One region of the Microbulbifer sp. YPW1 genome, then DNA from elsewhere that is predicted to be linked to it. Evidence: riboswitches for the same ligand, from Rfam matches in the RefSeq annotation. Region 1 holds a riboswitch; the other holds the start of a gene.
What was found. Region 1 has a riboswitch for thiamine pyrophosphate ahead of HUW35_RS01350 (TonB-dependent receptor). Riboswitches for the same ligand answer to the same signal wherever they lie in the genome.
Positions count from the first base shown of each region.

Region 1 (8,781 bases):
TATCGGCGAATGGGAACTGCAGCGCTACTTCGAAATCATCTAGCAATTCATCTGGCCGGCACGGTGCCCGGTATCGGCAGGAAGCCCTCGAGCCCTATGGAAAAACTTCGCTGTATTTCCCCGATTGATAACAGTCTGTACATCGAGCGCCCCCTCGCGACTGACTATGAAATCCAGAATGCGCTGAACCTCGCCCAGCGCGCACAGCCAGGCTGGGCAGAGGTGCCGCTGCAGCAGAAAGTAGCGCTGGTGCGTGGGGCCGTGTCGGTGCTGCAACAGAAAAAGCCCGCGTTGGCCGAGGAGATCTGCTGGCAGATGGGGCGCCCCATTGCGTGTGCCGGCGGCGAGATCGATGGCTTTGCCGAACGTGCGCTGGCCATGGCCGCGCTGGCGGAATCCGCGCTGGCAGATATCCAGCTGCCGGAGAAAACCGGATTTCAGCGTTTTATCCGGCGGGTGCCTCTGGGCGTCTCTTTTATTATCGCGCCCTGGAATTACCCGTACCTGACCGCGGTCAACGCGGTGGTGCCAGCATTGCTTGCCGGCAACAGCGTACTGCTCAAACACTCGGCGCAAACCCCTTTGTGTGCCGAGCGCATGGTCGAGGCATTTAGCGAGGCGGGGTTGCCGGAAGGGGTGTTCCAGTATCTGCATCTCGGGCACCGCGATGCCGAGCAGATCATTATTGGCAGTGACGTCCAGCATGTGGCGTTTACCGGTTCTGTGGCCGGGGGCGCTGCGGTAGAAACGGCCGCCGCGGGACGGTTTATTTCCCTGGGGCTGGAGCTCGGCGGCAAAGATCCGGCGTATGTCCGTTCCGATGCCGATATCGAGTATGCGGTGGCGTCGGTGGTGGACGGTGCTTTTTTCAATTCCGGGCAATCCTGCTGTGGTATCGAGCGCGCCTACGTTCATCACTCGCTATTCGATGAATTTATCGAGCGCGCGATACCCTTGATTCAACAGTATCGCCTCGGTCGATCAGACGAGCCGGATACCACCCTCGGTCCGCTGGTGCGGGCGGGTGCCGCGGATTTTGTGCGGGACCAGATTGATGAGGCCGTGCAGCAGGGGGCATTGGCTCACATCGATGGCGGGGATTTTGCATTGGATCGACGTGGCAGTGCCTATATGGCGCCGCAGTTACTCACCGGTGTGAATCACGAGATGCGCGTGATGAGTGAAGAGTCTTTCGGGCCGGTGCTGGGCGTGATGTCGGTCGCCGATGATAACGAGGCCCTGGCGTTGATGAACGACAGTGAATACGGCCTCACCGCTGCCATTTATTCCGCGGACTCGGAAGCGGCGATTGCCCTTGGGAATCGTTTGCACACCGGCACGGTATTTCTCAACCGGTGCGACTATCTGGATCCGGAGCTGGCCTGGACCGGGGTCCGAAAATCCGGTCGCGGCTGTACCCTGTCGAGTGTCGGCTTTGAACATGTGACGCGCCCGAAATCTTTCCACCTGAAAACAACCTTGTAAGCCGGGTATTCCCGGCCGTGGACTCTGCAATGACTGACGTTCGTGTCCCACATCTCTCCGCCAACTGGAATTACCCCACGGCCATTCGCGCTGGTGCCGGGCGTGTGCGGGAGCTGCCATCCCTTTGCTTCGAGTTCGGCATGCGCGCTCCGCTGCTGGTGACCGATCCGGGACTGGCGTCGCTGCCGTTGATCAACAACATCCTCAACCTGTGCGAGGAAAACGGGCTGCGCGTCGACATGTTCGCCAACATCAAGGGCAACCCCACCGGCCAGAACGTGATTGAAGGCCTGACGGTATTCCGCACCGGTGAGCACGACGGGGTCCTCGCGGTGGGCGGTGGCTCCGCACTGGACGCGGCAAAAGCGATTGCGCTGATGGCGGGTCAGAGCCGCCCGCTGTGGGATTTTGAAGATCTGGAAGACAACTATCTGCGCGTAAATGAAGATGCCATGGCGCCGGTGATCGCGGTGCCTACCACCGCGGGCACCGGTTCCGAAGTGGGGCGCTCGTCGGTCATCACCGATGAGGAGGCCGAGATCAAACGGATTATCTTCCACCCCAGAATGTTACCTGCGCAGGTGATTCTGGATCCGGAGCTCACCTGCGGCCTGCCCGCCAATATTACCGCGGCCACGGGAATGGATGCTTTGTCCCACAATCTGGAAGCTTTCTGTGCGCCGGGCTTTCATCCCATGGCGGAGGGTATCGCACTGGAAGCAATGCGCCTGATCAGTGTGTATTTGCCCCGTGTGGTGGCCAATGGCAACGACCTGGACGCACGCATGCAGATGCTGGTGGCTTCCAGTATGGGGGCTACCGCATTCCAGCGCGGACTGGGCGCGATGCACGCAATGGCGCATCCGCTGGGGGCGCTGTTTGATGCGCATCACGGCCTGCTCAACGCGATCTTGATGCCCTATGTTCTGCGTGCCAATGAAAGCGCCATCGGCGAGCCCATGGAGCGGCTGGCGCGACATCTGGATCTGCCCAATCCGGGATTTGGCGGTGTGCTGGAGTGGGTCTATCAGTTGCGCTTGGACCTGGGGATTCCAAACACACTGCAGGAAATTGGTATCGATGGGGAGCAGGCGGAGCGGATCGGACGCATGGCGGTGGCCGATGCGGCGGCTGCCAGCAACCCGGTTGCGTTCGATGCCGAAGATTACCGGGATATTTTTCTCAGTGCCCTGACCGGGACAGCGCCTTCCTGATGGCTTCGATTTCACGGCGCAGCACGGCGGAAAAATTCTGCTTCTCCGCATGGTCGTCGGAATTGGAGGCCTGAACCGCATACCAGAGTATCGACAGGTAACGGTAAATCACTCGCCAGTGGTCCAGTCGGGCCATTTCCTCGTTATCCACCGGTTGTGCCAGATACTGTTGCAGCAGGTGCGACTGCTGCGCGGAATCCAGGTCGTAACCCTCGGCAATCACCGCGAGATCGTAAAAAGGATCACCGCTCGCGGCATATTCCCAGTCGATCGCGTACAGGCGCCCGCTCTCGCTAATCAGCAGGTTGTCGGCGAGCAGGTCGTTGTGGCACAGGGCAGGCGAGGATGCACAATTTCGTGTCGCAACAATACTGGACTGCACCCTGCGCTGCAGTGTGCGCAAGGATTCGAAAAAAGCGTCGTCTGTGTTGATCGATGTCCAGTAGCTGGCAATTTTCTGCTCAATATCCAGCTGCGCGGCAATGGGCGGCAGCCGGTGAATGTCTTGCAACAGCTGCGCAATTTGCGCAATTCCGGTGTTTTCCGCCAGCGTCAGCGGTGTACCGGAAATATAGCGGGTGACCAGGTAGCGGTATTCGGGGTCGCAGTACACCAGCGGCGCGCAGAGCCCTTCCGTGTCCGCCAGATGTAATGCCTCCGCTTCCGCGGGGCGGTTCAGGTCCAAAGCATCACTGATCGGGGAATTGAGCCGCAGTACCAACCTGTCCTCGCCCGCTGCCAGCAGGAAGCTGCGATTGGTCAGGCCCAGGGTGAGGGGCTTGAGCAGCGTCGGTTGGCTAGTGCTCCACAGAGGCCAGTCGGCAGGCAGGAAATCAGCCGGTGGGAGCGTCACGGTGGGGCTCGGTGGCAGGTGTCACGCGGTTGGTGGGAGAACCCGCGTGCAGCATGCCCTGCTGTTTGCGGTAGAGAGAAAGCCACTGGAAGAATCCAATCACTACCAGGATCACATAGAGCGCAAACAACACCGCGGTAAGGTACAGCTCGCGGTCGATGTACAGGTAAATGGCAGCACCGTCGATCACAATCCAGTAGAGCCAGTTTTCGATGACCTTGCGCGTGACCATGTAGGTAGTCACTACGGCGCCCCAGGTGGTGAAGGAATCCAGATAGGGCAGGGCGGCGCTGGTGTAGTTGTCCAGCACATAGCCGAACAACAGGGTCAGCAGTCCGATAAAACTGAAGGCGAGCAGGTGGGTGCGGGCCCGCCAGCGGTGAATATGGCGTTCCTTGCTGGCATCGTTGCGATGTCGCCATTGCCACCAGCCGTATACCGCAATCAACAGGTAGAAGACCTGCAGTGCGGACTCCATCAGCAGGCTGACGTCCCAGAACAGGAACAGGTAAATCGCCGTGCTGGCGAAAGCCGCGTACCAGCACAGGATATTTTCCCGCATCGCCAGTAGCAGATAGGCGAGCGCGAGTATCACCGCTGCCAGCTCCCACAGGGACATGGCGGCAAGGGAACTGGTGATGGCGTCGCGCACTTCCGGGCTGAACATGATCGCGGTTTCCGTTTACACGCCGAGATTGGGATTCAGGTCGCCGTCGATAAATTTGCACACGAAAATCGCACGCCCAAACTGCTCGTAGGAGGTACGGATTTCCGTTTTCAGCATATCCATCAGTGGATCGTAGTCACCGAACACCTGGGTGCTCATGGTGTTGCTGATCACCTGCAGTTCCGGGTGGTTGTGCAGGCGTTCGATAAAGTCTCTGATCGCGGGCAGGTACTCGTCTTGCAGCGGGTACATGCTGATTTCCACAGACAGCTTCAAGGACGGTTCATCAGGAGATTCCATGGTGTTCGGCTCCGGTTCTTTTCGGGAAATCAGAAAGTATAGCTCGCGGACACACCCGCCACACGTGGCTCTCCCAGCTGGTAGTAGGCATCCGGCGCGTAGCCATTGGCCGGGTTGTTACCGAACTGGTTACTGAAATAAAAGCCGCGGGTGTAGATTGTCTCATCGGTGAGATTGCGTCCCCACAGGGAAATATCCCAGTCATCGCCGCGGTAGGTCAGACGCGCGTTGACCAGTTCATAGGCGGTGGATTTTTCGTTGTGGCTGTTGGAGAAATAGAAGTCGTCCTTGCCTTCCACTTCCACGCGGAACATCAGGTTCGCTGTCAGTGCATATTCGGCACCGGTGAAGAACTGATAGTTGGGGGCGTGGGCCAGATCGCGGCCTTCGAGGCTGACCAGCGAGGTTTCACCAGTGTTGTCATCGCGGGCATCCACGTGGGTGCTGCTGATAAAGTCCTCGAATTCCGCATTCAGCCAGCCGAAAGTGGCGAACAGTTGCAGGGCGTCGCTTGCCTGAAAGGTGACTTCAGCTTCGATACCGGTACTGTGGCCTCCGGCTGCGTTTGCCAGGTAATCGTCGAAGGAAAAATCCTCCGGATTGAAAATGGACTGCTTGGCCTGGACATCGCTGCGGTCCTGGTAGAAGGCGGCGACCTGGGCCTGCAGGCGGTTTTCCAGCCAGTCGCCTTTTACCCCCAGCTCGTAGTTCAGCATGCTTTCGGTATCGAATAGGAAAGTGTCGCTGCCGATATCCGGATTGCCGGCAGAGGCGGAGATGATACGCCCGTTAACGCCACCCGCCTTGTATCCGCGGGATAGGGTGCCGTAGACCATGGTGGTGTCGCTGGCGCTGAAGCGCAGGGTGATATTGCCTCCCCACAGGTCTTCGCGGGTGTCGCTGGTGACCGCGAGGGAGTCCGCGTAATCCGCACTGCGCTGTTCCAGGCGCAGGCCGGTAATCAGTTCAAAGCGCGCACCTATTGCGCTATTCAGCTGTCCGTAAATCGCCGCGTTGTCGGTGTCGAACTGACTGGCGAAGCTGGCATTGCGCTCCAGGGCTTCTTCCTCGCTACGCAGGTAAACCCCGGCCACCCAGCCGGTACTGCCGCCAAACAGCAGGCTGTCATTGGTGGAAACCAGGCGCACGTCCGCGCTCAGGTTGTCGCGGTCGCGCAGGTAGTTATCTGTGGAGCTGTACTCCCAGGGGTGGAAGCCGACGTGGGTCCAGTCCTCGTCGTAGCCGTATTCGGTGTCGGAGCTGGCGGCGCTCAGTACAGATTTCAGAGTGAACAGATCACTGCCGCTCCACTGGCTGCTGATCGCGCCCGCGAGGGTTTCCTGGCGGTCCCAGCCGGGCTGGTCGGACAGGGTATTGCGGGAATTATCCAGGGTGAAGGCATCGTAACCGTTGTCCGCATCCAGATAGAAAACGGTGAAGTCCAGCTGCAGGTCATCGCTGGCCTGATAGCGCAGCTTGCCGCGGCCCACGGTCTCATCGATGTTGTTGGTGTCCTTGCGGCCCAGGTAACGGTTGTGCACATAGCCGTCGGACTGCTGATTCTGCAGGGCAAAGCGGTAGCTCAGCTGCTCGGACAGCGAGCCACTGGTTACCGCGGACAGTGTATGGGCGCCATACTGGGCGGCCTCTGCAGACACTTTGGCAAACGGGGTTGCGCTGGGTGCATTGCTGGTCATGTTGACCAGGCCCGCCAGCGCGTTGGCGCCGTATACCGTTCCCTGCGGGCCGCGCAGGATTTCTACCTGTTGCATATCCAGGGTGCTGGCGGCGAGGCCCAGGCCGGTGAAATCGATACCGTCGACGATCAGGCCCACGGAGGGGTTCACCGGGTCAATAAACTGGCTGCGCTCGCCGATTCCGCGGATCTGTACGAAACGCCCGCGAGAGGCGCCACTGGAGAAATTCACATTGGGGGCCAGGTTCAGTAGCTGCTCGAGGTTGCTTGCGCCGCGGGTTTCAATTGCCGCGGAATTCAGCACACTCACGCTGGTTGGCGTGTCGAGCTGGCTGGCCTCTCGCAGCTGGCTGGTGACAACCACTTCCTCGATGGCGCTCTCCGCAGTGGTGGAGGTGCTGGTGAGTGCGATCGCAAGACCGATCGAATATGTCAGTGGTTTGATAGCGTGGTTGAAATTCATGGCTCTCTCTCGATAGGGAAATGAAAGAGACCCGGTGCGCGACGTGAAGAGGGGAGCTGGAGGACTACCTATTCCTACGCCGGTATTAACCGGATCAGGTTCAAGGGTTTGCTGTGGAATCCTCGCGGATCCTGCAGCATCTCAGGCGTAAGCCACCCCTTAGGTTTGCGGGCGCGATGCTATCAGATATTGATTGGCGCCGGAACTGGGGTGTGCACGGAGAACAGGTTGGATAGGATGGTCATATCTGATACGCCTATTTGACAAGATACGAAAGGCCAAACGCGTTAAGGAGTTGCTATGCGCGCATTCTCACTACTGGACCTCTCTCCGATTACCGAGGGCAGCGACGCCCGCCAGGCACTGATGAACTCTCTGGATCTGGCACAGCATGCGGAGCGCTTCGGATACCACCGTTACTGGATGGCCGAGCATCACAATATGACCGGTGTGGCGAGTGCGGCTACCGCGGTGGCTTTGGGGCACATCGCGGCGGGCACAGAGCGGATCCGCGTCGCCGCCGGTGGCGTCATGTTACCCAATCACGCACCACTGGTGATCGCCGAGCAGTTTGGCACCCTGGCGGCGCTCTATCCCGATCGTGTGGATCTGGGGCTGGGGCGCGCGCCGGGCACCGATGGCGCTACCATGACGGCGTTGCGCCGGGATCCCCTGCATGCGGCGGATCAGTTTCCGCAGGATGTGCGCGAGCTGCTGCACTACTTTGCCCCTGAAAAACCCGGGCAGCGGGTGCGCGCGGTGCCCGGAGCAGGGTTGCAGGTACCGGTCTGGCTGCTGGGCTCCAGCCTGTACAGCGCCCAGTTGGCGGCGGCGATGGGGCTGCCGTTTGCCTTCGCTTCGCACTTCGCTCCGGCCATGCTGGATCAGGCGCTGCATCTGTACCGCGAGCAGTTCCAGCCTTCCGAGCACCTGGATGCCCCCTATGTAGCCGCAGCGATCAATGTATTTACCGCAGATGACGGCGACGAGGCACGCAAGCTGATGACTTCCATCGAGCAGCAGTTTGTTGCCCTGCGCCGGGGCACCCCCGGCAAGATCAAGCCGCCGGTGGACGACCCGGAATCCATCGCGCCGCCCGCCGAGCGCATGCAGGTGGCGCAGGCCCTGGCGGAGAGCGCGGTGGGCACACGCGATACGGTGGCGGCATGGATTGATCGTTTTGTCGCGCGCACTGCGGTCGATGAGCTGATTGTCACCGGAGCTATCTACGATCACACGGCGCGGCTGCGTTCCTTCGAGCTGGCGGCGGAGGTGCTGCGGGAGCGTGTCGATGGCTGACCACTGGTCATCCTGGCGGCTGTTTCTGGCGCACTTCCTGTTTGTGCTGGTGGCGTGGACACTGTTTATCAAATACCTGTTTCCGGTGGCCTTTGCTTTGACCAGTGGATTGCCCTGGAACACGTATGTGTACTGGGACCTGTGGCCTGTCGCGCACTTGTGGCTTGGCTGGGCATTGTTGCAGAGACCCGGATATCTTCGCGCCCTGGCCATTGGCATGTCGGTGGTAGAAATCCTGATAATTGTAAGCAAGTTCCTGTTATTTCTGGCACAACCGGAATGGGATATCTGGCGCAGCAACTGGTTTGTGAATAAAGTTTTTGTGCTCGGCTGCTTCGTTCTGATTCTCGCGACCGCCATAGTGCGACCGCAGACATTCGAGGCTTATCGCTAAAGAGGAAAAACCATGGAAGGTCAGTTCTTGCGCCGCCGATTTCTCAAAATGCTGAGCGCCGGTGTGATCAGTGCCTGGGGATTTCCCCGTCTTCTTTCGGCCCAAGACTCGGCAATGCAACGCAAGCCGATTCCCGCGAGTGGTGAGCCGCTGCCGGTCATCGGTATGGGCACCTGGCGCACCTTCAATGTAGGGGATGACCCGGAGTTGCTCGCGGCGCGTACCCGGGTGCTGAAAGCATTTTTCGCCGGCGGTGGCGGGCTGGTAGATTCTTCCCCCATGTACGGTTCCGCCGCGGACACCCTGGGTTTTGCGTTGCGGCAACTGGGGGTGCCGAAATCCCTGTTCAGTGCGGAAAAGGTCTGGAGTCCCGCCGGCGGCACCACGCGTGAGCAAGTGGCGAGCCTCGC
Region 1 is NZ_CP055157.1:286,979-295,759, reverse strand. It holds gene HUW35_RS01380 (glutamine synthetase family protein) at 1-43, shown strand, start outside; gene HUW35_RS01375 (aldehyde dehydrogenase family protein) at 97-1,485, shown strand; gene HUW35_RS01370 (iron-containing alcohol dehydrogenase) at 1,515-2,699, shown strand; gene HUW35_RS01365 (choline/ethanolamine kinase family protein) at 2,668-3,552, opposite strand; gene pnuC (nicotinamide riboside transporter PnuC) at 3,533-4,219, opposite strand; gene HUW35_RS01355 (hypothetical protein) at 4,235-4,519, opposite strand; gene HUW35_RS01350 (TonB-dependent receptor) at 4,549-6,678, opposite strand; TPP riboswitch at 6,733-6,848, opposite strand; gene HUW35_RS01345 (LLM class flavin-dependent oxidoreductase) at 6,979-7,977, shown strand; gene HUW35_RS01340 (hypothetical protein) at 7,970-8,371, shown strand; gene HUW35_RS01335 (aldo/keto reductase) at 8,384-8,781, shown strand, end outside.

Region 2 (8,781 bases), 1.7 Mb from region 1:
CGGGCCCAATGCCCCAGCCTATTGCCTGAGTGCCATCGGTTTGCACACAGCGGACCTCCACGCCGAGTCCGCTCGCCACCGCCTGAAACAGCGATTTAAGCCTCTCCGCCTGCTTTTGGTCGCGCACTTTCGCGGTGGGGCCTACCGGTATATCAATCAGGATATGGGTAGAACCCGCGGCCATTTTTTTTGAAAGTACCGAGGCCACCAGTTGCCCCTCACTGTCCAGGTCAAGGGCGCGTTCGATACGGATCAGCAGATCATCGGTGGGGCTCAACCCGACCTCCCCGCCAGCCGCCAGGCAGGCCCCGGTACGGGTGATAACGTTGCGGAGCTGCTCCAGGGGCAGGTCGACATTCGTCAATACTTCCATGGTATCTGCGGTTCCCGCGGGGGACGTGATCGCGCGGGAGGAGGTTTTGGGTATCACCAGGCCCGCAGCGCTGGCGATAGCCACCACAATGGGTGTGGTGCGATTGCCCGGTAGGCCCCCGATACAGTGCTTGTCGAAGACACACTTGTAGTCCGGCCAGTACAGGCGGTTGCCATTGTCGATCATGGCGGTCGTCAGCGCCGTGGTCTCGGCACTGTCAAGACGCCCTCCGGCACAGGCCGTCAGAAAGCTGGCGATTTCGATATCCGAATACAGGCGTTTGCCGATATCGCGGATGATGCTGGTCACCTCCAGTGAATTCAGGCGGTGACCATAGATTTTCTTGCGCAGGGCACTGAGGGATGGCACGAGGGGAGAGTGGTGCACATGTACCACTACTTCGTCCTGTAGATCGAGGAATTCCCAGGCACTGTCAGAAAAACCAATATACCCCTGCGGCAGAATCTTCTCGGCCACGGTATTAAGCGTGGCAATAAGCGTCTGTTTACCGGCCTTAATTTGCAGGCGCGTATTGGCGGTATACCCCTCTGCACGGCAAATGGCGCAGTCCTTGCGCATAAATACGATGGGCTCTTCGTGGGTATCAATTCCCATTCTGTAGGCTTTCAGCGGCAGTGCCCGGCCCATAGCGTGGTCCCTGATTCCCCTAATTTTGCCGTGTGGCAATAACGCCCGGTGGATGTAAATTATAGGTGGTAGATGAACCTCTCGGTGTGTGCTTCGGTGATGATTTCGTGCATGGCGGTACTGGTGTCGGGCTTCATGAAAGCAGTGTAAAGTCCCCCCTTCAGGAATCGGGTGGAGTCCCTAATTAACCAGTTTGGGGCCCGTGACTACTGGGTTTGCCCCTGTCCTGAGCGTAGACTGGGCATCGCTGAAAAACCGACCAGTAAAGGGGTCGCTGCGGCGTAAACCAACCAATTCACACAAGACGGGCGAGGTCGGCTTTGGCAGAGCTGGGAGAGTTGTTCAATCTGTTACCCGGCCAGAATTCCGGTCTGATGCTGGGCGTGCTGCTGCTGGTGTGTGTGGTCAGCGCGTTTATCTCCGCGGTAACTGGGGGGGCAGGCGGTATCCTGATGTTTGCCGCCCTCAATGTGGCCATCCCCCTGCGTATGCTGGTGCCTATTCACGGTGCCGTACAGCTGCTCAACAACCTGGCCCGTATCGTCTACGTGCGTGAGCATATCCGCTGGGACCAGTGTATTCCGTTCTTTGTGGGGTGCACCCTCGGCTCCGCTGCCATGACCCTGGGGCTTGCCAATCTCGACTGGCAGCAACTACCGCTGATTCTCCTCGCCGGCTTGATCTTTTACACCGTCTTCAAGCCCAAGAAGCTACCGGAAATACGCCTTAAAGCGCGTAATTTTTTCTGGGTGGGTATCGCCACTGGCACCCTCGGTATTATCGCCGGCGCGGTAGATCCACTACTGGCGGCTTTCTTTGTGCGCAAGGATATGAGCCCGAAGGAAATTGTTGCGAACAAGTCGGTTATGCAGGCCTGGTGTCATGCGCTCAAAGTGCCCGCCTTCATCTATCTGGGCTTTGCGTTTTCCGACCATCTGGGGCTGATTCTGCTGCTCACTGTCGCCGCAGTGATCGGTACGCGTATTGGTATTGCCCTGCTGAATCGAATCGACAGCGAACTGTTTTTCAATTTGATGCGCGCGGCACTCGTGATCGCCGGCGCCCGCATTATTTACCAGTTAATAGCACAATAAAAATCAGGTGCTCACACTACAGGTACACACAATGGCCGATTACCAGATCATCAATCCTTTCAATGGCGAGCAGATTGAAGCCTACGACTTCCACACCCGCGAGCATGTGAAGGCTGCGATTGAAGTCTTGAAACAGGGGCGCGGGACCCAGCAGGCGACTCCGGCATTTGAGCGTTCGAATATTCTGCTCAAGCTCGCCCGGTTGATTCAGGAGCGCAAGGAAGACCTGGCAGCGTTGATTACCGAAGAGACCGGCAAAACCATCAGCGATAGCCGTGTGGAAATCGACCGCGCCTACAACACTGCACTGGCCAGTGCCATGGAAGCCCGCAGTATCAACGGCGAAGCGCTGGACTCCGATGCCTATCCGCCCATGCGTGAGAAAATTGGCGTAGTGCTGTGGAAGCCCCTGGGCTCTGTATTGTGTATTACGCCGTTCAACTTCCCTATCAATATCGCGGTGCACAAAATCGGCCCTGCTTTTGCCGCGGGTAATACCATTCTGTTCAAGCCCGGCCCACAGAACAAGCGCTCCGCAGAACTGCTGGTAGAACTCTGTTATGCCGCGGGCATGGACAAATCTGTCCTGCAAATGCTGATTCCGGATATCGATGCTACCAGCTATGCGGTATCCCACCCGGAAATCCACGCGATCAATTTCACCGGCGGCACTGCCGCGGCCAACGCCATTGCTGCCAATGCCGGCTACAAAAAAATGCTGTTTGAACTGGGTGGCAACGACCCCCTGATCGTCATGCCAGACGCCGACCTCGACGCCGCCGTCGGCGCCACTATCAACCAGCGTTTCGCCACCGCCGGCCAGCGCTGTACGGCGGCCAAACGTCTGTTTGTACACAGTGCAGTGTTCGACGCCTTTGCCGAAAAACTGGTGGCTGCCACCGCCAAACTCAAGGTCGGTAACCCGGCTGAAGAAGAAACCTTCGTCGGCCCGCTGATCCATACTGCTGCGGCGGATGAAGTCGAAGGGCGTATCCAGGCCGCCGTCGATGCAGGCGCCCGCGTCCTGTTTGGCCACAAGCGCGAAGGCAATATCCTGTGGCCGACGATTCTCGACAATATTGCCGACGATGCCGAACTCGTTGCGGAAGAAACCTTCGGCCCTGTGGTGCCGCTGCGCAAATTTGAGGATGAGGCAGAGCTGGTTTCCCTGATCAACAGCTCCCCTTTCGGCCTGCAGGCGGGTGTATTTACTCAAAACCTCGCACTGGCCAAGCGACTCTATAACCAGCTGGATGTGGGCCTACTTGCAGTCAACGATGGCCCCGGGTTCCGCGCCGAACACTTCCCGTTTGGCGGCGTAAAAGAGAGCGGTGTCGGCAGGGAAGGGGTGAGTTATGCGATTCGTGAAATGAGCTATCAGAAAACACTGGTAATTTAATTTTCTCAAAGTCCATAGCCTGAATCGAAGGCTGGGTACTGGGCGGCCGCAACTGAGCGTGCTACAAAGTCTACCAAGGACCAGAGGGCGCAGTCTGCCGCCAACGACGCTCAAAGACTTGTCCCTCTGGTCACATTACTACTATACTCGGCCCCAACTTGTCGGAGTGCCTTCGGGCTGAGATCGCTGTTGCGAGATCCGTTGAACCTGATCGGGGTAACCCCCGCGTAGGAAACAAGATCTGAATTCGCTACATTTTGAGCGCCACTTTTATCACGCTGCGCTCAAAAACTGCTCACCTCTACCGCACCCCCGGCAATCCATTCACGGAACCATTTATGGAAAATGCGTCAGGAAACGACGCAAGGGGTCAGTATGTCTCAAGTCGCAGAACCGCAGAACAAAGCCAGCAAAAGCAGCCGCAGTGCCCAGCGCGACAGCGCCAAAGATTTTCTGGATAACCTCACCGCCCAGCAATTCCCCAACTCCCGCAAAGTTTATCTACAAGGTGAACATCCGGGCGTAAACGTGGGCGTGCGTGAAATCTGCCTCGGCCAGAGCCTTGTCGGTGGCGATGAAAACAACCCCGTATTTGAACCCAACGAACCGCTCCAGGTTTACGATACCGCTGGCCCATATTCTGATCCGGACTACAAACCCAACGTCCGCGATGGTCTGCCCAAACTGCGTCAACAGTGGATCGAAGCCCGCGGCGACAGTGAAATCCTTGAAACCCGTCAGGCCGCATACAGCCAGAAACGTATGGCGGATCAGGGACTCGACCATATCCGTTTCGACAACCTGCCCGCACCACGCAAAGCGAAAGCGGGCAAAAACGTCACCCAGATGCACTACGCCCGTCAGGGTATCATCACCCCGGAAATGGAATTTATCGCCATCCGCGAAAACATGGGTCGCGCCGCACTTGCCGAACAACTGAGCGATGCGGATTATAAAAAGGCCCGTGAAGGCATCTATATTCCGCCGAAAATCACCCCGGAATTCGTGCGCCGCGAAGTGGCCGAAGGCCGCGCGATTATTCCCGCGAATATCAACCACACAGAACTGGAGCCGATGATTATCGGCCGCAATTTCCTGTGTAAAGTGAACTCGAATATCGGCAACTCTGCGGTAACCTCCTCGATTGAAGAGGAAGTCGAAAAACTGGTGTGGTCCATCAAATGGGGCGGCGATACCGTCATGGATCTGTCCACCGGCCAGAATATCCACGAGACCCGCGAGTGGATCCTGCGCAACTCTCCGGTACCTATTGGCACCGTGCCGATTTACCAGGCCCTGGAAAAAGTTGACGGCATTGCCGAAGACCTCAACTGGGAAGTCTTCCGCGATACCCTGATTGAACAGGCAGAGCAGGGCGTGGACTACTTCACCATCCACGCTGGCGTACTTCTGCGCTATGTCCCGCTCACCGCCAAGCGCGTCACCGGAATCGTCTCCCGCGGTGGTTCCATCATGGCCAAATGGTGCCTCGCACATCACAAGGAGAACTTCCTCTACACGCACTTCGAGGACATTTGTGAAATTCTCAAAGCCTACGATGTCAGCTTCTCCCTGGGCGACGGCCTGCGCCCCGGCTGTATCGCCGACGCCAACGACGAAGCCCAGTTCGGCGAACTGCACACCCTCGGTGAACTCACTGAAATCGCCTGGAAGCACGACGTACAGACCATGATCGAAGGCCCCGGCCACGTGCCCATGCACAAGATCAAGGAAAACATGGACGAGCAGCTGGAACACTGCCACGGCGCCCCGTTCTATACCCTCGGCCCGTTGACCACCGACATCGCTCCCGGCTACGACCACATCACCTCCGGCATCGGCGCCGCCATGATCGGCAGTATGGGCTGCGCCATGCTGTGTTACGTCACGCCCAAAGAACACCTCGGGCTGCCGAACAAGGAAGACGTCAAGGAAGGCCTCATGGCCTACAAAATTGCCGCCCACGCTGCCGACCTGGCCAAAGGCCACCCACGTGCCTACAAGCGCGATGACGCTCTGTCCAAAGCCCGCTTCGAATTCCGCTGGGAAGACCAGTTCAACCTCGGCCTCGACCCCGAACGCGCACGCATGTATCACGATGAAACCCTGCCGAAGGAATCCGGCAAGGTCGCCCACTTCTGCTCCATGTGCGGGCCGAAATTCTGCTCGATGAAAATTACTCAGGATGTGCGTGACTATTCCCGAAAACTAGAGGCAGCGAAGCAGGAAGCGGAGCAGGGTATGGAAGAAATGTCCATCAAGTTCAAAGAACTAGGCGCAGAGATTTATCACAAGGGGTAACCCCGAACCGATAGAAAGCGCAGCGTCAAAAGCGAAGGCAGCGATGCGGGTAAGCCTTTGCCAGACCTTCTGCGAGAGGGACCTCGCAGAAGAGTCCCCCATGGATGGGTTCACGGTGTGTCTGGCAAAGGCTTACCCGTAGCGCTGCCGCCCTAATTTAGCCGACAACGAACCCCGGAACTATGCTGTGGCACAAGCCGAACTAAACATCGCAATAGCAGGCGCCGGCCTGATGGGCCGTCTCCTAGCCTGGCGACTTTCCGAAAAAAGCCATCGGATTACATTGTTCGAATCCGGCAGCCTGGAAACTCCTGGGGGCGCTTGCCACACCGCTGCCGGCATGATCTCCCCGCTTTCGGAGCTGTTCCATTGCCCGCTGCCCATCTACGAGCTGGGCATGCAAAGCCTGCAACACTGGCCCCAGTGGGTAAAGCAACTGGAACACCAAACCGGAAGCCAGGTCGACTACCGCCAATCCGGCAGCGTCCTTATCGCCCACCCTCAGGACCGCAACGAACTTCTGCAATTCCAGCAGGAACTCAACGCAAAACTCGGGAGAGAAAGCGGCGGGCAACTGCAGTGGCTGGATAACCCCGCCCTGCGAAACCTGGAGCCGGAACTGGAACGCTTCGATCAGGGGCTGTTTCTCGCCAGCGAAGCCGACATAGACAACAGAAAACTGCTCCCCGCACTGTTGCAAGCACTCAAGCAAAATCACGTTCAACTCCGTGAAAATACCCCCGCAGAGTGCTGCCCCGGAAAAATAGAGAGCGCCGGCGGCTCAGAGTCATTCGACCTGGTCATTGACACCCGCGGACTCGGCGCCCGCAGCCAGATCCAGGGACTGCGCGGCGTGCGCGGTGAAGTCATGGTCGTGGAAACACCGGAGGTGCAACTTCAGCGACCGGTGCGACTGCTGCATCCAAGATACCAGCTCTACGCCGTGCCCAGAGCAAACAACCGCACCGTTATCGGCGCCACCGAAATCGAAAGCGATGACCTCTCGCCGATCTCCCTGCGTTCCACCATGGAGCTCTCCAGCGCCCTCTACTCGATCCATCCTGCGTTCGCCGAAGCGCGGGTTATCGAGACCCGCGTCAACTGTCGTCCTGCCACCATGGATAACTTGCCCGTAGTGGAAAGCGAGTCAGGCCTTATCTGCGTCAACGGACTGTTCCGCCACGGCTATTTGCTGGCGCCGGCACTGGTGCAAAAAGCGGAAAGCGAAATCGGAAAGCAGACTCAAACTTTAGCCACAGCACAGGTGACCTGATGCAATTACTGGTCAACGGTGAAACCGTCACCGCAAATCAAGGCGATACCGTCGCCGCAATACTGGAACAACTGGGCTATAGCGGCGAGACCTTCGCCGTCGCCTGCAACGGCGACTTTGTGCCGCGAGGTACCTACGATGAAGCCCGACTCAAACCCGGCGACCGCCTCGATATCGTTGCCCCGGTTGTCGGAGGCTGAATGATGGAAAAACTGAAACTCTACGGTAAAGAATTCCACAGCCGCCTTCTGGTGGGCACTGCGCTATACCCGTCACCGGCGATCATGCGCGAAGCCGTGGCGGCCTCCGGTGCGGAAATTATTACCCTGTCCCTGCGGCGCCAGAGCCCGGAACAACAGCAGGGGAAAATGCTCTGGGACTATATCCGCGCGTCCGGCTGTCAGTTGTTGCCCAATACCGCGGGCTGCAAAACCCCGAAGGAGGTCATCGCACTGGCAGAGATGAGTCGGGAAATCTTCGCAACCGACTGGCTAAAGCTGGAAGTGATCGGCGATGACTACAACCTGCAGCCCGACCCCTACGGTCTGGTGGAAGCCGCGCGGGAGCTGGTCAAGCGGGGCTTCAAGGTTTTGCCTTACTGCACCGACGATCTGGTGGTATGCCGTAAATTGCTGGATATAGGCTGCGAGGTACTGATGCCCTGGGGATCGCCCATTGGCACCGGTCGCGGATTGATGAACAAGTACAACCTGCAGACTCTGCGCGAGCGATTGCCGGATACGCCACTGATCATCGACGCGGGAATCGGCGCACCTTCGCAGGCGGCGGAGGCCATGGAGATGGGCTTTGATGCGGTGCTGTTGAACACCGCTATCGCCAAGGCTCAGAACCCGGTACTGATGGCCGAGGCGTTCAGGCTCGCCATCGAGTCCGGCCACGCGGCGCGCAAGGCGGGCCTGATGCTGAAGCGCCAGACCGCAAGCCCCAGTACCCCCACGCTGGATATGCCCTTCTGGCAGCAGACCGTCAGCGATGGAGAAAAGGCATGAGCGCAGTCAAACCGGCGCGTCCGGTTGTGCGTAAACCGATTGTCTGGACGATTGCCGGCAGCGACTCCGGTGGCGGTGCCGGCATCCAGGCCGATCTTCTGACCATGCACGATCTCGGTGTCCATGGCTGTAGCGCGATTACCGCCAATACCGCGCAGAACACACTCGGAGTGCCCGCAATCAATGCCGTTTCCGATGAGGTTTTGCAGTCGCAGCTCAATGCATTGTGTGAAGATCTGAAACCCGCGGCGATCAAAATTGGCCTGCTGGCCAATGCGGGGCAGGTCAAACTGGTGGCCAAGTTTCTGCGTGCACTGAAGGCGCAGGGTGCGCAAATACCGGTGGTCTATGATCCGGTAGCGGTGGCCACCAGCGGCGCGCGACTTACCGAAGACAGTACCGGCGCCGCGGTTTTGAACGAGCTTTTACCCCTGTGCGACCTGATAACCCCCAACACTGAGGAGCTGGCGTGGCTAGCTGATGTCAGTGCGGAGACAGTGCTGGGAAGCGCTGAGTCTATTGTGGCTGCTGCACGACGAGTGCGCGGTGATTGCGAGAGTGCACTGCTGGTTACCGGTGGCCATTTTGAAATAGAACCAGGCACCACCGCTGACCTGCTTTGTCGCGGTCGCGACGACACGGTGACGGAAGACTGGTTAATCGGGCAGAAAATTGATACTCGC
Region 2 is NZ_CP055157.1:3,143,652-3,152,432, forward strand. It holds gene HUW35_RS12820 (thymidine phosphorylase family protein) at 1-1,021, opposite strand, end outside; gene HUW35_RS12825 (sulfite exporter TauE/SafE family protein) at 1,342-2,115, shown strand; gene HUW35_RS12830 (aldehyde dehydrogenase family protein) at 2,147-3,514, shown strand; TPP riboswitch at 3,667-3,765, shown strand; gene thiC (phosphomethylpyrimidine synthase ThiC) at 3,890-5,815, shown strand; gene thiO (glycine oxidase ThiO) at 6,003-7,088, shown strand; gene thiS (sulfur carrier protein ThiS) at 7,088-7,288, shown strand; gene HUW35_RS12850 (thiazole synthase) at 7,289-8,098, shown strand; gene thiE (thiamine phosphate synthase) at 8,095-8,781, shown strand, end outside.
Region 2: another riboswitch for thiamine pyrophosphate. It lies ahead of thiC (phosphomethylpyrimidine synthase ThiC); the one in region 1 lies ahead of HUW35_RS01350 (TonB-dependent receptor).